DNA from 3 places in the Rhodococcus daqingensis genome. Region 2 is predicted to be linked to each of the others. Evidence: riboswitches for the same ligand, from Rfam matches in the RefSeq annotation. Region 2 holds a riboswitch; each other region holds the start of a gene.
The links. A riboswitch is a leader RNA that binds a small molecule or an ion and turns the genes downstream of it on or off. The one in region 2 is predicted to bind S-adenosylmethionine.
Positions count from the first base shown of each region.

Region 1: it holds a riboswitch for S-adenosylmethionine, as region 2 does, so the genes downstream of both, ACFQS9_RS12145 (ABC transporter substrate-binding protein) here and ACFQS9_RS25860 (aminotransferase class V-fold PLP-dependent enzyme) in region 2, are expected to answer to the same signal.
Region 3: it holds a riboswitch for S-adenosylmethionine, as region 2 does, so the genes downstream of both, ACFQS9_RS07240 (bifunctional o-acetylhomoserine/o-acetylserine sulfhydrylase) here and ACFQS9_RS25860 (aminotransferase class V-fold PLP-dependent enzyme) in region 2, are expected to answer to the same signal.

Region 1 is NZ_JBHTCS010000013.1:148,257-154,814, forward strand. Features, by position in the region: gene ACFQS9_RS12140 (ABC transporter ATP-binding protein) at 1-436, opposite strand, end outside; gene ACFQS9_RS12145 (ABC transporter substrate-binding protein) at 447-1,403, opposite strand; SAM riboswitch class I at 1,443-1,533, opposite strand; gene ACFQS9_RS12150 (glycine betaine ABC transporter substrate-binding protein) at 1,597-2,202, shown strand; gene ACFQS9_RS12155 (alpha/beta hydrolase) at 2,199-3,101, opposite strand; gene ACFQS9_RS12160 (SDR family NAD(P)-dependent oxidoreductase) at 3,106-3,936, opposite strand; gene ACFQS9_RS12165 (flavin-containing monooxygenase) at 3,933-5,528, opposite strand; gene ACFQS9_RS12170 (TetR/AcrR family transcriptional regulator) at 5,600-6,211, shown strand; gene ACFQS9_RS12175 (multicopper oxidase family protein) at 6,271-6,558, shown strand, end outside.
Region 2 is NZ_JBHTCS010000030.1:310,514-317,071, forward strand. Features, by position in the region: gene ACFQS9_RS25840 (LysE family translocator) at 1-452, opposite strand, end outside; gene ACFQS9_RS25845 (oxidoreductase) at 527-1,555, opposite strand; gene ACFQS9_RS25850 (Glu/Leu/Phe/Val dehydrogenase family protein) at 1,662-2,735, opposite strand; gene ACFQS9_RS25855 (hypothetical protein) at 3,262-3,537, shown strand; SAM riboswitch class IV at 3,691-3,806, shown strand; gene ACFQS9_RS25860 (aminotransferase class V-fold PLP-dependent enzyme) at 3,851-5,122, shown strand; gene ACFQS9_RS25865 (hypothetical protein) at 5,271-5,906, shown strand; gene ACFQS9_RS25870 (winged helix-turn-helix domain-containing protein) at 5,967-6,497, opposite strand.
Region 3 is NZ_JBHTCS010000009.1:572,205-578,762, reverse strand. Features, by position in the region: gene metX (homoserine O-acetyltransferase MetX) at 1-15, opposite strand, end outside; gene ACFQS9_RS07240 (bifunctional o-acetylhomoserine/o-acetylserine sulfhydrylase) at 12-1,325, opposite strand; SAM riboswitch class IV at 1,462-1,579, opposite strand; gene ACFQS9_RS07235 (amino acid permease) at 1,761-3,152, shown strand; gene hutH (histidine ammonia-lyase) at 3,236-4,777, shown strand; gene hutG (formimidoylglutamase) at 4,819-5,772, opposite strand; gene hutI (imidazolonepropionase) at 5,769-6,558, opposite strand, start outside.

The sequences.
Region 1 (6,558 bases), on a different contig from region 2:
CGCCGACCCGCTGCTGCTGGCCGCCGGAGAGCTGGGACGGGTAGCGGGTGGCCAGCGCGGGGTCGAGTCCGACGCGTTCGAGGACCTCGAGGGCGGCCTTGCGGGCCGCGCGCCGCGAATCGCCCCGCAGCACAGGCACGGTGGCGACGTTGTCGACGACGGTCCGGTGCGGAAGCAGTCCCGCGCTCTGGATCACGTAGCCGATGCCGAGGCGCAGCTTGACCGCGTCGGTGCGGGTCACGTCCTGGCCGTTCACGATCACCTTGCCGGAGGTCGGCGTGATCATCCGGTTGATCATCCGCATCGACGTGGTCTTGCCGCAGCCGGACGGCCCGACGAACACGGTGAAGGACTCGGGCTCGATGACCAGATCGAGGTTGTCGACCGCGGTGGTGCCGTCCGGGTAGCGCTTGGTGACCGACTCGAAGGAGATCACGGCCGGCCGCCTACGACACCGGCTTGTCGAGGCCCTGCGCCGACACCCACGCCGTGGCGGCGGCGTCCGGCTCCGTCTTCGAGTCACCGGACACCGACGTGTTCAGGGCGACGAGCTCGTCGGTGGTCAGCTTGGCCGACACCGCGTTCAGGACCGCAGTCAGCTTCTCGGACTGCTTGTTCGCCCGCAGAACCGGGACCACGTTCTGCGCCGGGAAGTTGTTCTTCGGGTCCTCGAGGACCACGAAGTCGTTCTTGGCGATGGCGGGCGAGGTGGTGAAGATGTTCGCGGCGGTGACCTGGCCGGAGGACAGGGCGGCCACCGTGGCGGGTCCGCCGCCGTCGGCGATCGGCACGAAGTTCTGCGGGCTGATCACGAGGCCGTAGTCGGCCTCGAGTCCGGGCAGCCCCACCGGGCGCTCCTGGAACTCGGCGGGCGCGCCGAACTTCACCTCGGCGGAGTGGGGTGCCAGGTCCGCGATCGAGGTCAGCTGCCACCGGTCGGCGGTCTCGCGGGTGACGACCACCGCGTCCTTGTCCTCGGCGGGTGCGGGCGTGGTGATCGCGAGGTCGGGGCCGAGGGCCTCGGGCAGGGCGGCGTCCACCTCGGCGGCGCTGGTCGCGGTCGTCTCCTTGTCGAGGTACTGCAGCAGGTTGCCGGTGTAGTCCGGGATCACGTCGATGGATCCGTCCTTGACCGCGGGGATGTAGGTCTCCCGGCTGCCGATGTTCAGCTTGGTCTGCACGTCGAAGCCGTTGGCGCGCAGGGCCTCGGCGTAGATGTTCGCCACGGTCTCGGACTCGGGGAAGTTCGCCGACCCGACGATGATCGTGTTCGGGTCCGAGCTGGTGCCACCGCCGCTGCTGAGCGGGTCGGAGTTCCCGCCGCAGGCGGAGAGCGCGGCGACGGCCGCGATCGTCGCGGCGACGACGATCGGGCGGGGGCGTGGAGCCCGCGGAATGCCCATCCAGTGGGGAGCGCGGATAGCTGAGAACCTCATGGCGTCCTTCCATCGGTTCCGGCGTTAGCACCCGTCCCCTTCGGACTGGTTGCTGCGGCGTCGACAAGCCGGATCTCTCGGCCGCTCGAGATGGTGCTGGCCACCGAGTGTAACGATAGGGAGGACATTCGCTGGGTGAAGAGAGGGAGCGTGGCGCGCCATGACGGCTCGGTGGAGGACTGCCGCGGTGACCGCGATGGCCGTGGCGGCGGTGTGCGCGCTCGCCGGATGCACGGTGGACAACTCCGGGCTCGACGAGGCGCAGGCACCGGCAGCGATCACCGTCGGGTCCGGCGAGTCCGCGGAATCGCAAGTCGTCGCGGAGATCTACGCGGAGATCCTGCGCGGCACCGGTTCCCCGGTCGACGTGGCCGCCCCGACGACGCGCGCGGAGTACGTGGAGGAACTCGGCGCCGCGGATGTCACGGTGGTGCCGGACTTCACGGGGCCGCTGCTGCACCACTTTCAGCCGGACTCGGAACTCACCGACCCCGATGAGGTGTTCGACGAGCTGAACAGGTCTCTGCCGGAGGGTCTCTCGGTGTCCGACTACAGCGATGCCGAGCTCGAGGCCGAGGGTTCGGCACCCGCACAGAACGTGGTGCCGTTGATCCGCAATGGGGTGCTGACCGAGGATCAGATCAAGGCGCTCAACGTCGTTGCGGGCGAGCTCACCTCGGCCGACCTGGCGTCGATGGCGGCGCGGGTCCGGCAGGGCGAGTCGGATCCGGAGCGGGCTGCCGACGAATGGCTCGGCGCCCGCTAGACCCTTGCGCTCTCGAGCGCCGCACGGAGGAAGCCGCCGAGTTCGCGGACGGCGTCGTTCGCCTCCCGCAGGATCGACGCCTGCAGGTGCGCGACGTGCCACAGCCGCGGGTGCTCGGTGAGCTGGACGGTGACGCCGGCCGTGCGCAGCTTGTCCACCAGCTCCAGCACCTGGGGGTACAGCACCTCGGAGGTGCCGACGTGCACGATGGTCGGCGGCAGCCCTGTCATGTCGCCGCGCAGCGGCGCATACCCCGGATCGGTGGGGTCGCCGCCGCCGAGGTAGGCGTCGGCTGCGATGAACGACCACGCCGTGTTGATCACGAGATCGCGATCCTTCGGGGCATTGCGGGCACCGGGATCGACCCACGGTGCGATCAATGCCAGGGCCGCGGGGTGCACGTCGTGTACGTCGATCAGGCGGCGCGCCGTGGCCACCGAGAGCCCACCGCCTGCCGAGTCGCCCGCGATGGCAACCTGATCGGCGGTGTACCCGTGCTCGACGAGCAGCTCCAGGTAGGCGTCGACCGCATCCTCCAGCCCGGCCGGGTACGGATCCTCCGGAGCGAGGCGGTAGTCGAGCAGAAACACCGCGGCCTCGGATTCGCGTGCCAGGTACGCGGCCAGCGACCGGTGGGTGGCGAGCGATCCGAGGGTGTAGCCGCCGCCGTGCAGGTACAGCACGGCGGTGCGGCGTTCGCTGGCCCCGACCGTGATCCGCTCGGCCTTGCGGCCGGCCAGGGTCAGCTCCCGCACGACGGTGTCGCGCGGGAGCCGCTGCAGCGGCGAACCCGCATCGAGCAGGGCGCGGGCCGCGGGCACCGGCATCTTCGCGTGCAGGGCCACCCGGTAGAACGCGCGGAGGTTCGCGGCCACCAGCGGTCGGGGCAGGAACACCATCGGGCTACTTCGCCTTCGGCAGGACGCGGCCGGCGATCTCCGCGACCACTCGCTGGTAGCTCGATCCGACCAGGCGGACCCAGGCGTCGAGGAACTTGGCGTCGGCGCCGATCAGCACCCGCGCCTTGCCCTTCTGCACGCCGTTCACGATGACCTTCGCGGCCTGCTCGGGCGTGGTGCGCGCCAGCTTCTTGTCGAAGAACTCGGCGAAGACGGCGAGGTCCTCTCCGGGGCCCGCGGTCGCGTTGCGGGCGATGGCGGTCTTGATCCCGCCGGGATGCACGCAGGTCACCTTGACCGGGTGCTTGGCGATCAGCATCTCCTGGCGCAGCGACTCGGTGAAGCCGCGGACCGCGAACTTGGCGGAGTTGTATGCGGACTGGCCGGGCATCGACAGCAGCCCGAACAGGCTCGAAACGTTCACCACGTGCCCGTCGCCCGAGGCGATCAGGTGCGGCAGGAAAGCCTTGGTGCCGTTGACGACTCCCCAGAAGTCGACGTCCATGATCCGTTCGATGTCCTTGAACTCGGACTTGGAGAACTCACCGTGGTAGGCGATGCCCGCGTTGTTGTAGATCTGGTTGACCTTGCCGAAATGCGCCACGACCGCATCGGCGTACGCCAGGACGGCCTCGCGCTGCGTCACGTCCAGATGGTCGGACTTGACCTCGGCGCCGAGGGCCTCGACCTGGCGAACGGTCTCCGCGAGTCCCACGCTGTCGAAGTCGGAGAGGGCGAGCCGAGCGCCCTTCTCGGCCAGGTTCAGCGCGAGCGCGCGACCGATGCCGGAACCCGCTCCGGTGATGACCACTACCTTGCCGGCGAAATCGCTCACTGTGCAACAACCTTCTCGTCGTTCTCGCCTGCGGTGCCGGCGAGGATCTCCTCGGCGATCTCGTCCCCGGTGACGGCGGGCAGATCCTTTGTGGCCACGCTGCGGTATGCGGCGAGGTCGAACTTCTTTGTCGCGTTGCGGAACTGGAAGGTGAAGCCCGGCCACAGGGTGGTGTTGTTGCCGTGCTTGTCGAGGTACCAGCTGGCGCACCCGCCGTTGTTCCACACGCTGCGTGCGAGCTTGTCCTGCAGGTCCTTGTTGTAGGCGTCCTGCGCGTCCTGGCGGACCTCGATGGTGCCGATGCCGTTGCGCTCGATGGTGTTGATCGCGTCGATGACGTAGTTGAGCTGCGACTCGATCATGAAGACCATCGACGTGTGGCCGAGGCCGGTGTTCGGGCCGACGAGGAAGAACATATTGGGGAAGTTGGCGATCGCCGATCCCTTGTAGCCCTGCTGCCCGCTGGCCTCGAAGACCTCGGCCGCGGAGCGGCCGTCCTTGCCGATGATCCCGGCGAAGGTGGGGGAGTCGGTCACGTGGAAGCCGGTGGCCACCACGATCGCGTCGACCTCGCGGGTGGTGCCGTTGCGGTCCACGATGCCGTCGGCCGTGACCTCGGCGATGCCGTCGGTGACCAGGTCGACGTTCGACTGGGCCAGCGCGGGGTAGTAGTTGTTCGAGATCAGCATGCGCTTGCAGCCGATCTGGAAGTTCGGGGTGACCTTCTCGCGGAGGTCCCGGTCCTTGATCTGCATGCGCAGGTGGCGCTCGGCCGCGAACTGCAGCGGCTTCATGAAGACCGGCGCCTTGGCCAGGCCGACGACCTGGGTCTCACGCATCCAGTAGATGCCGGTGCGGGAGAGCTTCTGGAACCCGGGCAGGTACTTGAACGCGAGCTTCTCGACCTTGGTGTACTCGCGGTCCGCGCGGGGCAGGACCCACGGCGCCGTGCGCTGGTAGACGTCGAGCCTGCCCGCCTTCGCGGCCAGCTGCGGGACGATCTGGATGGCGGAGGCGCCGGTGCCGATCACGGCGATGCGCTTGCCCGCCAGGTCCGCGTCGTGGTTCCAGCGCGCGGAGTGGAAGATCTCGCCCTGGAAGCCGTCGATGCCCTTGATGTCCGGCAGCGAGGGCTCGCACAGCGCGCCGACGGCGGAGACCACGATCTTGGCGGTGAAGGCGCCCTGCGAGGTCTGCACCTCCCAGCGCGCGCTGACCTCGTTCCAGCGGGCCTCCTGGACGTCGCAGTTGAAGACGTGCTTGTCGAGCACGTTGTGCTTGCGTGCGACGGAGCTGATGTAGCTCTGGATCTCCGGCTGCTTGGAGAACGAGCGTGTCCAGTTCGGGTTCAGTGCGAACGAGTACGAGTACAGATGCGACGGGACGTCGCAGGCCGCGCCGGGGTAGGTGTTGTCGCGCCAGGTGCCGCCGACCTCACTGCCGCGCTCGAGGACGACGAAGTCCTGCTTGCCCTCTTGAACCAGCTTGATCGCGGCGCCCAGGCCCGCGAAGCCGCTGCCGATGATCAGCGTGTCGACGTGTCGCGGAGTTCCACCCGGCTTCACGGCGGTATCTGTAACTGGAAGACTCATGTACCACACAGTAGGGGCTTGTTGAGTCACAGTCAATAGCTTATTGACGACGATTCAGTAAGCTGATGGCCATGGCGGTCACCAAGCGCACTCGGCTCAGCCCGGAGGAGAGGCGCGCCCAGCTCATCGACCTGGGCGCACGCATGCTCGCGGAACGACCGCTCGAGCAGATCTCGGTCGAGGAGATCGCGGACCAGGCAGGCGTCTCCCGGGGACTGCTCTTCCACTACTTTGCGTCCAAGCACGACTTTCACCTCGCCATCGTGCGCCACACCAACGTCGAGATGCTCGCCCACACCGAACCCGACCTCAGCCTGGAGCCTCTCGAGATCCTGAGGTCCGCGATCACCTCGTACATCGACTACGTCTCGGAGAACCGGAACACCTACGTCTCGCTGCTCCGCGGCACCGCCAGCGGCGATCCCGAGATGCGGGAGGAATTCGAGCGGACCCGCGCGACGATGGCGGAGCGGATCATCCTGCAGTTGCCGAAGCTCGGCATCCAACCGGGACCCCGGATCACCCTCGCGGTCCGGGGCTGGATCGCCTTCGTCGAGGAGGCCACGATCAGCTGGCTCACCGACCCCGAGATCACCCGCGAGGAACTGATCGACCTGATCGTCACCGCCCTGCCCGCGGTCGCGCTGAGCTCGGAGACGGCGGCGGCGTTGCTGGGAGCGTAGCGGTCGAACCGGCGCCGATCGGGGATAGACTTGTCGCTGTTCACAGCGGAGGAGCCGCGATGGATGCCGTGTCACGCAGGGCGTTCCTGAAATACGCTGCTGCGGCGACGGTGTCAGGGAGCATCGCGGTCGCGTGCTCGAGTCCACCGCCGACCCAACGCTTCATCACCCCGGACGATCCCGAGATCGCGGCGCGCGATCGGGCGGCGGCCGCGGCGATGGTGGTCCCGATGGCCCTGGCGGCCCGACCGGTGACCGTGGACCTGGGCGGAGTCGTGGCTAACACCTGGGGGTTCGGCGCCGCTGCGGTGGGTCCCGAGATCAGGTTGACGGCGGGCGACCGGCTG
Region 2 (6,558 bases):
ACCGCGCCCAGGGTCATCGCCGAGCCGAAGGTCACCTGGTCGAGGAACTGCGGGACGACGGCGAGGTAGAACAGGCCCATCTTCGGGTTCAGGGCGCACGAGAGCACCCCGGCCCCGAACGCGGATCCGGTCGAGGCCGCGACCGGTCCCGTCGACGCGGGTCCCGCCGCCCGCCGCCGGAGCAGGGCGCGGACCCCGAGGTAAAGCAGGTAGAGCCCGCCCGCGATCTTGACGACCCGGTAGGCGGACGCGGACTGCTCGAGCAGCGCCGCGACGCCCAGGGCCACCACCACCGCCCAGAACAGGCTGCCGATGGACACCCCGACGGCCGCCGCGACGCCCGGGCGGGTGCCGCCGATGCTGTAGCGGAGCACCAGGAACGAGTCGGGACCCGGCATGAGCGCGAGCAGCAGGCAGACGCCCGCGAAGCTGAGCAGGGTGGCGGCGGTCATGGCCACAGGAAATCGCAGATCAGGATCTGGATCAAATCGAACTCCGGCGCGGTGTCCCAGTTCGGTGGGCCGCGTCAGGCGCGCAGCGCCGCGTAGTCGGCGCCGGTCATCTCGACGGAGAGCTCCCACAGTCGCCGCGCCAGCCGGGGGTCGCGGGCGTTGTGGCTGCGTCCGCACCGGGTCACGGGCCCGCGCATGCTGCGCAGACGGTCCGGGCCGAGGTAGTCGCCGTTGTCGACGTCGGGCATGGTCGCGCCGTAGAGCTGACTCAGGGCGCCGTCGGCCTCGCTGTTGACGATGATCCGCATGCCGAATCGGGTGAGCGACGCCAGCCCGGGTATCGGCGGCAGCATCGTGTCGAAGAGGTTGGTCGCGGCCACGCCCGGATGCGCGCCGATCGACACGAGCGGGCTGCCCGCGGCCGCGGCCCGCCGGGCGAGTTCGGCGCTGAAGATCAGGTTCGCCAGCTTGGACTGTTGATATGCGGCCATGCGCTCGTACGGGCGCCGCTCGAAGTTCGGGTCCTCGAGGTCGATGGTCCCGCCGAGATGCGCGATGCTCGCCAGGGTGACCACCCGCGGCGCGCCGGCCCGCAGGAGCAGCGGCAGCATCGCATCGGTCAGCGCGAAATGGCCGAGGTGGTTCGTGCCGAACTGGGTCTCGAACCCGTCGGCCGTCGTGCCCTTCGGGACTGCCATGACGCCGGCGTTGTTGATGAGCACGTCGACCGACTCCACCGCGGCCGCGGTCTCGGCCGCCGCCGCCCGCACCGAGGACAGGTCCGCCAGGTCGAGACGGACCAGTACGTGCTCGGCACCCGACCCGGCCCCGTCGCTCGCGGCCCGCACGGACTCCAGCGCACGCGCGCCGCGCTCGAGATCGCGACAGGCCAGCACCACGCGTGCGCCGGCGCCGGCGAGCGCGGTGACGGCGCGCAGGCCCAGGCCGTTGTTGGCCCCGGTGACCATGATGGTGCGGCCCCGCTGGTCGGGGAGGTCTGCGACACGGAACCGTGGTGCCGCGAGCGGCGGCCGGGCCTCGCGCCCCGCTTCGATGACCGCGTCGGGGGCTGGTCGTCGGGGCGCGGGTTGCGATGCGGGCATGGCTTCTCCAGACGTTGCGGGCGCGGTTCTCTGTGCCCTGAACCCTACGGCCGACCACGGGGGAGCGCCCGGGGATGCGTGTCTCTCGGACCGGGCGCCCCGTGTCTCAGCCCCGGCCGAGGCGTTCGTCCGCGGCCGCGTGTGCCGCGGCCAGTGGGGTGATGCCCGCACGCTCGGCGCGATCGAAGAGGTCGCTCAGGGTGCTGCCGATGAGATTGACCCGGGTCAGGACCTCGTCGTAACCCCGGTTCTCGCCGTCGGCCAGGATCGCGAACAGGGCGCCGCCAGCATTGGCGACGAAGTCGGGCGCCCACAGGATCCCCTTGTCGGCCAGGCGATCCGCGCCGTCGTGGTGCGCGAGCTGGTTGTTCGCCGGACCGACGACCGCGCGGCAGTCGAGGCCGTCGATCACCTCGTCCGTGAGCACGCCGCCGACACCGGCCGGGACGAAGACGTCCGCAGGCACGGCGGCGGCGTCCTCGGGACGGACCCAGTGGGCGCCGATCTCCTCGGCCAGCGCCCGCTTGCCGCCGTCGATGTCGCTGACGGTGAGGACGGCGCCCTCGGCGGCGAGCGTGCGCGCGAGCCGGGAACCGACCTGCCCGAGTCCGCTGATCGTGATCCGCAGGCCCGCGAGGCCCGAGCCCGGGAACGCGCGGGCGACGGTCGCGCGCAGGGCGGAGTAGACACCGACGGCGGTGGGCTCGGCCGGCTCGCCGATCCCGCCGGTGGCGGTGGGCAGGCCGAAGACGTGCGCGGTCCGTTCGCGGACGATCTGCATGTCGGCCGCGCTGGTGCCGACGTCCTCCGCGGTCCGGTAGCTGCCGCCGAGCCCGTCGACGATGTCGGCCAGGTCGAGCATGGCCGCGCGGCGCCGGTCCCCGTCGAGGACCTCGCCCGGCGTCAGGGCGATGACGGACTTGCCGCCGCCGGTGTCCAGGCCCGCGACCGCGCACTTGAGGGTCATCGCGGCGGACAACCGGAGCGCGTCCTGCATGCCGGACTGCCAGTCGGGGTACTGCCACACCCGGCAGCCGCCGAGCGCCGGTCCCAGCTTGGTGGAGTGCACGGCGACGGTGATCGGCAGGCCCGAGCGGTGTCCGGACTCGAGGACCACGTGTTCGTGGTCGAAGCCGCTGCGCGGGGTGCGGGTGACGGGTCGGGCTTCCAGGGTGGTCATCGTTGACGTCCTTCCGATAGCTGGGCTGTGTGGCGCGATGAGGGGTGCCGAGGTGTGCTGTGTGTCGCAACTACAGTCCGTATCGATGGCAAGGCAGTCAATAGTGAAGTCAATAGCGCAGCATTCTGATCAGATGATGCGAACCGAGGGGCGTCGGGTGTGATGCTGTGCTCAGTTCGTCATCGATGTGGGTCACGCCACGCGCATTCCGGTGGCTCGCGCGCGGGCGCAGGTTCCCGGCGTGTCCTCCGATCGGGGGACGGCCGGTTCATCCGCCAGAAGGGGCAGTTGGTGGACAGACGCAACCCCGGACCAGGGCCATAGTTGATTCATGCCGGGAAGTGAAACGGCCCCGAATCCCAAACCGCAGAGGAAGCGCACGAATGAGTACAGCAGTGGCAGACGCACCCAATCCGCGACCCGCTACACGTGGCGGGGTCATGAGTACCGAGCAGATCAAGTTCCACATCGCCGCGATGTTCGCAGAGCCGGAATCCGTGACTTCCGTTGTGGGAGAGGAACAGCGATGACGATGACGGCAGTCGCGGCCGCGCCGAGGCGGGTGCTGTTCATCGGAACCCCGGCGGCCTTCGTCGAGACGGAGCGGTGGCTCGTGAGGCACGGACTGGAGTCCACGCGGGCGCTCGGCGACGACCTGCTCGGCGCGATCGCCACCGAGGACGTGCTCGACGGGATCTGCTCGGCCGCCGACGCGGCGGCGGTGCAGCACGTGCGCGCGCTGGGAGTGCCGTGCGTCCGGGTGGAGCCCTACGCGCCGGTGATGCTCCTCGCCGCCTGCTAGTGCTTGCCGCCGAGCCGATTGTCAGACACTTTCCGGGCCAAGGATTTTCGAGTGGAAGAAAGGGTTGGATCGGACGATGTGAACCGGCTCGCGCAACCGCGAGCCGGTTCACGCGGTTGACAACGTCCGGACCGAACTGCCATCCTCGCCGTAGGTCATGAGTGCCAGCAGATAGCCCCGGCTTGCTGGCCGGCAACCCTCCACCGCGGTGGGGTGCCCCGGGTGACGACCTGGCTGCGGTCCAACACCGGACCCGGCAAGCGCGGGCTCGTTGTCTTCCACAAGCACACGGGTCCTGACCGAGGGATGTCTGATGACTGCTGTTCTCACCGCCGCTGCTGTTCGCCCCGCCATCGGCTGCTCTGCCGACCGGCCGTTCGCCGCGGTCTCGGGTGCCGACCTGACCGTCCCGCTGGCAGGCGGCGGGACCTGCACCTATGCGAACTTCGACTACGCGGCGAGCGCGCCGGCGCTGGCGCAGGTCACCGAGCGGGTACAGGAGCTGCTGCCGTACTACGCCAGCGTGCACCGGGGCGCCGGGTACGCCTCGCAGGTGTCCACCGCCAGCTACGAGGGGGCCCGCGACGTGGTCGCCGGGTTCGTCGGGGCCCGCGCGGACGACGTGGTGGTGTTCACCCGCAACACCACCGATGCGCTCAACCTGCTCGCCGGCTGCGTGCCCGGCGACACCGTCGTCCTCGACATCGAGCACCACGCAAATCTGTTGCCCTGGAAGAAGAACGGCGCGCGGATCGTCCGGTCCGCAGACACCGTCGCCGAGACGGTGGAGCGGATCGTCGCCGAACTGTGCAGCAAGCCTGCGGCGCTGCTCGCCGTCACCGGCGCCTCCAATGTCACCGGTGAGGTGCTGCCGATCGCGCGGCTGGCCGAGGTCGCACACGCCTGCGGGGCGCGGATCCTGGTCGACGGGGCCCAGTTGCTGCCGCACCGGCGGGTGGACATCGCCGCGCTCGGCGTCGACTACCTGGCCTTCTCCGGTCACAAGCTGTACGCGCCGTTCGGGGCGGGCGCGCTCATCGGCAGGCGGGACTGGCTGGACGCCGCCGAGCCGTACCTGGTCGGCGGCGGCGCCACCCGCGACGTCTCGTCGGGGTGTGTCGAGTGGGCGCCCGCCCCGCAGCGGCACGAGGCAGGCACTCCCAACGTGCTCGGCGTCGCGGCGTTGGCGGCGGCCTGCTCGGCCCTGGCCGGGCTCGACGCCGACGCGTCGGAGCGCCACGAGCGAGTCCTGTGCGCTCGGCTCGTCGACGGGCTGCGCGGGATCGACGGCGTCGAGTTGCTCCGGATCTGGTCCGACTCACCGGATTCGGTCGGCATCGTCACCTTTACTGTCGACGGCTACGCGCCACGCGAGGTGGCGAGCTACCTCTCGGACCGGCACGGCATCGGGGTGCGTGACGGCCGCTTCTGCGCGCACCCGCTGCTGGCCCGGCTCGGCCGACCCGACGGCGCCGTCCGGGCGAGCCTGGGCCTGGGCAGTCACGCGGCCGACGTGGACCGGTTGGTCGTGGCGCTGCGCGAACTGGTGGACGGTCGCCGCCCGGCGCCGGGCCTTGCCGGGTAAACTCGCGCCATGGCACCCGTGACGACCCTGGCGACTGACGCCCGGTGGTGCCGTCGGCATGTGGATCTCTGCCGTACCGCGTCGGGCACGTGTCTGAGCTGAGCTCGCCCTCAGCTCATCAGCTCGTACGCATCCCTCGAGGAGACCCATGTCCATCGATTCGTCTTTCCGTACCCGGCCGCTGCACGTCGCGGTCGAATTGTCCGGCGCCGGTCACCATCCGGCGTCCGCTGCGCACACCGACTTCCGGATTCCGCTCGGGCTCACCGACTACTGGGTGGACCTGACCGCGCCGGCGGACCCCGCTGCGCAGCTCGACCTGGCCGCGGTTCCCGGCGCCGTGGTCCGCATCCGCGCCCACGACCTCCGTGGGGCCCAGCAGCAGCGCGACCGGATCCGGGCGGAGGTCGCGGCCGACGGCCGGGACCCGGACTCGGTCACCGTGCTGCTCGACGTCGAGGTGCTCCTCGGTGACGATTCGCGTTCCGCGCGAAGGGAACTGGCCCTGCTCGATGGTGGGCTCCGGGGTGCCCGGGTGCCCGATTCGATCTCCTATGTGGGTACGGCGCCGGGGCTGGCCGGGCTCATCGCCGACATCGGCGCCGCGGGGGTCGCCGACGGGGTGACCCTGCTGCCGCTCGTCCTGCCCCGCGTGCTCGACCGGGTGGTGGACGACGTGCTGCCGTTGCTGCACGGCCGCGGCCTCACCCGCCCGTCCGCCACGCTCGGCGAAGTGCTGGGTCAGTTCGGATTGACCTCCGGCAGAACCATTCTCGCGTCCTGAGGAAGCTCGGTGCCGGGGTGCCGCGGCCGGCCAGGCCGACGGCACCCCGTCACCGGCCGGTCAAGCCGCCGCGGTCTCGGTGATGATGCGGACCCGGGAATCGGGATCGAAGCGGTAGCCGGTGCCGCGGACGGTGGACACCAGCCAGCCGTAACGCCCGAGCTTTGTCCGGACCCGCGACACGTGGACATCCACGCTCCGCCCGGCCCGTTCGCGCTCGCCGAGGTTGCCGCTCAGCTCGAGGAGTCGTCGCCGCGAGACCACCACCCGAGGCCGGCGGGCCAGGTGGGAGAGGATCTCGAACTCGGTGTGACTCAACGACACCGGCTCGCCGCGGGAAAAGACCTGTCGTGCTGGAAGGTCGATGACCAGCGGTGCGTCGATCGCCTCCGTCTTCGAGGCCGCGGCGGCGGGCGCGGTGTCCATCCGGGCACGGGTGCTGACACCGGGGACGAGCTCCTGAGCGGTCGCGCGCAGGGCGTTGGCGAGCGCGACCAGCTGCTGCCGATCGGCGGATCCGGGGTTGCTGAACTGAAGGGTGAGGACGAGGTCGGGATCTGAATCCCGCTGCCCCAGTACGGAATGAACCATGGGTGACTCCCAGTTTCGGCTGTGTTGGTGTGCGGCGGTCGTGGTCAACGACAGCGGCGAC
Region 3 (6,558 bases), on a different contig from region 2:
GGAACGGACTGTCAAGACGCCGCCGCCGCGAGGCCGGCCTCTAGATCGGCCAGGATGTCGTCGATGCCCTCGATCCCGACCGCGAGCCGGACCAGGCCCGGGGTGACGCCCGACGCGAGCTGCTCGTCGGGGGTCAGCTGCGAGTGGGTGGTCGAGGCGGGATGGATGACGAGCGAACGCACGTCGCCGATGTTGGCGACGTGGCTGTGCAGGGTCAGGGCGTTCACGAACCGCTTGCCCGCATCGACCCCGCCGGCGAGCTCGAACGCCACGATCGCGCCCGCGCCCTTCGGTGCGAGCTGCTGTCCGCGCTCGTACCAGGGCGAGGAGGGCAGGCCTGCGTATGCGACCGACACGACCTCGGGTCGCGCCTGCAGGAACTCGGCGACCCGCTGGGCGTTCTCGACGTGCCGCTCGATGCGCAGACTCAGCGTCTCGAGGCCCTGGCTGATGAGGAACGCGTTGAAGGGCGACACCGCGGCGCCCACGTCGCGGAGCAGCTGCACACGGGCCTTGAGGGCGTAGGCGGGCGCGCCGAGATCGGCGAACACCGCACCGTGGTAGCTGGGGTCGGGGGTGGTGAAGTTCTGGTGTCGACCCTGGGTCCAGTCGAAGGTGCCGCCGTCGACGATGACGCCCGCGATCGCCGTGCCGTGCCCGCCGAGGTACTTGGTCGCCGAGTGGACCACGATGTCGGCGCCGTGCTCGAGCGGACGGATCAGGTACGGAGTGGCGACCGTGTTGTCGACGATCAGCGGGATGCCGTGCTCGTGCGCGACGGCCGAGACGCCGGGGATGTCGAAGACGTCGTTCTTCGGGTTGGAGATCGTCTCGCCGAAGAAGGCCTTGGTGTTCGGCTGGATGGCCGCGCGCCACTGCTCGAGGTCGTCGGGGTCCTCCACGAAACTGACCGTGATGCCGAACTTGGGCAGCGTGTAGTGGAAGAGGTTGTAGGTGCCGCCGTACAGGCGCGGGCTCGAGACGACGTGGTCGCCCGCCTCCGCCAGGTTCAGGATCGCGAACGTCTCCGCCGCCTGACCCGAGGCGAGCAGGAGGGCCGCGACGCCACCCTCGAGCGCGGCGATCCGCTGCTCGACGGCGTCCTGGGTCGGGTTCATGATCCGGGTGTAGATGTTGCCCGGCTCGGCCAGCCCGAACAGTGCGGCCGCGTGATCGGTGTTGTTGAACGTATAGGAGGTGGTCTGGTAGATCGGCAACGCGCGGGCGTTGGTGGTCGCGTCGGACGTCTGCCCGGCGTGGATCTGCTTGGTCTCGAAGCTCCAGGCGGCGGTCGGGTCGACGGTCGCGGGGGTGTTCTCGCTCATGTGTTGTCTACTCCAAGAATTTGGGGGAGAGCGGCGCAGTTCGGGCGCCAGGGGGCAAGAATGGGTCCTATCTGCGACAACAACACATGGTGAACCTCCGGTGGGTCGTGGCCCGGTTTGTGGGTCCGTCCCGACGGACCCGCGCTTGCCATCCGAACTGTTTCTCGGACAACCCGGTCATCACCCGGGGCACCCCACCGCGGATGGAGGGTTGCCGACCAGCTAGCCGGGGCTTGATGCTGGCACTCATGACCGCACTCGATATTAGCGGCTCGGGTCGCGCGGTCGACAGCTAGGGGGCGGCGATTCGCCCCTGGAGGCCGTACGGCCGAGCCCGGCGACCGCGGGTGACCTGCATTACAACGCTAAACTGCTGGGCGAATCGTCAGGTCCGGGCATTCGCCCGAGTTCGAGCACCGCGCAGGGAGACCGATAGTGAAAGCCGCCACCACGGCGCTGACCCGAGGTCTCACCTCCCGGCACATCCGGTTCATCGCGCTGGGCTCTGCCATCGGAACGGGCCTGTTCTACGGTTCGGCCGCGGCGATCGAGCAGGCCGGCCCGTCGGTGCTGCTGGCCTACCTGATCGGTGGCGTCGCGGTGTATCTGGTGCTGCGGGCGCTCGGCGAGATGGCCGTGAGCAATCCGGTGTCCGGGTCGTTCGGCGAGTACGCGAGCAAGCACCTCGGCCCGCTGGCCGGGTTCATGACCGGGTGGACGTACGCCTTCGAGATGATCGTCGTCTGCCTGGCGGACGTGACCGCCTTCGGCGTCTACATGGGTTTCTGGTTCCCGGACGTGCCGCGCTGGATCTGGGTGCTGGCGATCGTCTTCTTCATCGGCGCGATCAACCTGCTCAGCGTCAAGGTGTTCGGCGAGCTCGAATTCTGGTTCACCCTGGTCAAGGTCGCCGCCATCGTGGCGATGATCGCGGCGGGCGTCGCGATCCTGATCTTCGGGTTCGGGGTGCACGACACCGGCACCGGCATCAGCCAACTGTGGACCGAGGGCGGGTTCTTCGCGACCGGCTTCGGTGGGTTCGTCGGCTGCTTCGCGATTGTGGTCTTCGCCTTCGGCGGGACCGAGATCATCGGCGTCACCGCGGGCGAGGCGCAGGATCCGGAGCGGACCATCCCGCGCGCGGTCAACACGGTGCCGATCCGGATCATGCTCTTCTACGTGCTCACCCTCGCCGTGATCATGGCGATCAACCCGTGGCAGAGCATCGGCACCGACGGCAGCCCCTTCGTGCAGATCTTCCAGGGGCTCGGTATCGGCCCGGCCGCGACCGTGCTGAACATCGTGGTGATCACGGCGGCGCTGTCGGCGATCAACAGCGACATCTTCGGCGCCGGCCGGATGATGTACGGGATGGCCCAGCGCGGCCAGGCGCCCGCGGTGATGAAGCAGGTCTCCCGCAACGGGGTGCCCTGGATGACCGTCGTGATCATGACCGCCACCCTGCTGGTCGGGGTCCTCCTGAACTACCTGATCCCGGAGAAGGTGTTCCTCGTGATCGCCTCGATCGCCACCTTCGCCACGATCTTCGTCTGGCTGATGATCCTGCTGTCGCACTACCGGTCGCGACGGCAGATGAGCGCGGACCAGACGTCGGCGCTGAAGTTCCCGGTGCCGTTCTGGCCGTACGGGCAGATGCTGGCGATCGCCTTCCTGGTCTTCGTGATCGTCGTGCTCGCGTTCTCCGCCGACACCAGGGTGGCGTTGGTGGTCGGGGCCGTGTGGCTGATCCTGCTCACCCTCACCTACCTACGTTTCGTCCGTCCGCAGCCGGAATCGGAGCCGGAGCTCGTGCGTCAGCCGTCCTGACGGCGATTCCCCCGCGCCGCGCCCGATGTAGCGGGAGGATGTGACCATCAGCTCGCTTCCCTACGGAGGAGGCCGCGGTGGACATTCCCGAACCGGTTGTGGTCGGCGTCGGCCCCCTGACGCCCGACCAGGTGCTGCGCGTCGCCCGATCCGGCGCCCCGGTGCTCCTGGCGGACGAGGCGGTGTCCGTCATGGCGTCGACGCGGGCGCACGTCGAGGCGCTCGCGCGGGACGCCGGTCCGGTGTACGGCGTGTCCACCGGTTTCGGTGCGCTCGCCACCCGGCACATCCCGCCGGAGTTGCGCGCCCAGTTGCAGCGCAGCCTGATCCGTTCGCACGCCGCGGGGTGCGGTCCGGAGGTCGAGCGGGAGGTGGTGCGCGCGATGATGCTGCTGCGCCTGTCCACGCTGGCGACCGGTCGCACCGGGGTGCGGCCCGCGGTCGCGGGCGCCTACGCCGCGCTCGTGTCGGCGGGGATCACGCCCGTGGTCCCCGAGTTCGGCAGCCTCGGCTGCTCGGGCGATCTCGCGCCGCTCGCGCACGTGGCGCTCGCGGTGACCGGGGAGGGCCTGGTCCGAGATGCCGCGGGGACGCTGGTGCCCGCCGCTGACGCGCTGGCCGCGGCCGGGATCGTGCCGGTGGTCCTGGAGGAGAAGGAGGGCCTCGCGCTCATCAACGGCACTGATGGGATGCTCGGCATGCTGCTGCTCGCCTGCGACGACCTGCACCGGTTGCTGCCGCTGGCCGATATCACCGCGGCGATGAGTGTCGAGGGTCTGCTCGGCACGGACCGCGTGTTCGCCCCCGATCTCCAGGCATTGCGCCCGCATCGCGGTCAGGCCACGGCGGCGGCGAACATGGTCCGGCTGCTGGCGGGATCGGAGATCGTCGCCAGCCATGCCACCCCCGATTGCCCGTTGGTCCAGGACGCCTACTCGCTGCGGTGTGCTCCTCAGGTCGCGGGCGCGGCCAGGGACACCCTCGCCCATGCCGAATGGGTCGCGGCGTGTGAGCTAGCGAGCGCGATCGACAACCCGGTCGTGACCCTCGACGGCCGGATCGAGTCGAACGGCAACTTTCACGGGGCGCCGGTGGCGTACGTGCTCGACTTCCTCTCGATCGTCGTCGCGGATGTGGCCGGCATGAGCGAACGCCGAACCGATCGCTTCCTCGACGCCGCGCGCAGCCACGGGCTGCCCCCGTTCCTGGCCTACGACCCCGGGGTCGACAGCGGACACATGATCGCCCAGTACACCCAGGCGGCGATCGTCTCGGAGCTCAAGCGCCTGGCGTCGCCCGCCAGCGTGGACTCGATTCCCTCCTCCGCCATGCAGGAGGATCACGTGGCGATGGGATGGTCGGCCGCGCGCAAGCTGCGACGGTCGATCGACGGAATGACGCGGGTGCTCGCGATCGAGGCGCTCACCGCGGCACGGGGCCTCGACCTGCGGGCACCGCTGCGGCCGTCGCCCGCGACCGGTGCGGTTCGAGACGCGATCCGGCGCCGCGTCGGGGGTCCGGGGTCGGATCGGTTCCTCGCACCCGAGATCGGGGCCGTCGTCGAGCTGGCGGCCTCGGGTGCGCTGCTCCGGAGCGCCGAATCCGTGATCGGGGAACTGCGCTGACGGGACCGTCAGCCCAGCCACCACGGCCTGCCGCTCTGGGGTCAGCTCGGCGCCCGTGAGGTGACGACACGATGGATCAGCCTGGCCGCGGTCCTTGACGTGCGGTTGTCCGGGTCGAGCCTGGGGTTGAGCTCGGCGACGTCCAGCAGCGCGAGCCTGCCGCTGCGCGCGACGAGGTCACACACCCGCTGCACCACCTCGACCGGCACGCCGAACGCCGCGGGGGCGCTGACGCCGGGCGCGATCGACCCGGGCAGGACGTCGAGGTCGATGGTCAGGTGCACCAGGTCCACCGTTCGGAGGAACTCGTCGACGAACGACTCCACCGCGGGCAGATTCGCCGCGCTGCACTCGTCGTCGAGGAGGTGCCGCACGCCCAGCGACGCGGCCCGCGCGAACAGTGCCGGGGTGTTGCTCGGCTGCGCAATGCCCAGCACCGCATAGTTCAGCGAGCGACCCGCCGCCGCCTCGGCTTCGGCCATCTGCAGAAACGGCGTTCCGGAATTCGGCACGGCGTCGTTACGAAGGTCGAAGTGCGCGTCCAGGTTCAGTACCCCGAGGCGCGCCCCGGAAGCGATCGCGGTCGAACCCGACAGCCCGAGATAGCTGCCGTAGGCCACCTCGTGCCCGCCCCCGAGCACGGTGACGAAATGGCCGGCGTCGAGCAACCCGGCCACCACCTCGCCGAGTCGCCGCTGACCGGACTCCAGGTGGCCGACCGCCACCGCCACATCGCCTGCGTCGAACAACCGGATCGGATCGGCGAGCGCCATCGACGCCAGCGCATGGCGCAGCGCGGTCGGGCCTCGCGCGGCGCCCGGCCGCCCCTTGTTCCGTCGTACTCCCTCGTCGCTGCGGAAGCCGACCAGAACCGTTGCACCGGGTGCGATGTCGGGCTCGAACGCAGACACCGCCGAGTGCCAGCGCAGGTGCTCGGGCCCGGGGCCGTCGTCGCGCCCGGACCAGGTGCCGGGAATGAGATCGACTCTCGTCATTGTCGGTACCCGTCCTTCCAGACCTCATGGACCAGTGGCACGCCCGGCCGGTACGCCAGGTGCAGGTGCGACGGCGCGTCCAGTGCGATCAGGTCGGCCCGGGCCCCGACGCGAATGTGCCCGATGTCGTTGCGCCGCAGGGCAGCCGCGCCGCCGGCCGTCGCGGCCCACACGGCCTCGTCCGGGCTCATGTGCATCTCGCGTACCGCCAGGGCGATGCACAGCGGCACGCTGGTGGTGTAGCTCGTGCCGGGGTTGCAGTCCGCAGCGATCGCGACGGTGACTCCTGCATCGAGCAGGGCCCTCGCATCGGGATACCTGTTGCGCGTGGAGAAGTCGGCGCACGGCAGCAGCGTCGCGACCGTCTGGCCACCGGCCAGTGCCTCGACGTCCTCGGCGGTCGCGAAGTTGACGTGATCGACGGAGGCGGCGCGCAGGTCGACGGCGAGCCGGATCCCGGGCCCGTGGCCGAGTTGGTTGCCGTGGACCCGCGCCATCAGGCCGGCGGCGATGCCCGCCTCGAGCACGGTCCGCGACTGATCCTCGTCGAACGCGCCCTTCTCGCAGAACACATCGACCCACCGGGCGTTCGGTGCGCACGCCGGGACCATCTCCTCGCACACCATCCGCACGTACGCGTCGCTGTCCCCGGCGAACTCGGGCGGGGTCAGGTGCGCGGCCAGCAGCGTCGTCTCGGGCGTGAACGCCGCCGCGACCTCCAGGCTGCGCAGCTCGTCGACGACCGACTGCCCGTAGCCGGACTTGCATTCGATGGTGGTGGTGCCC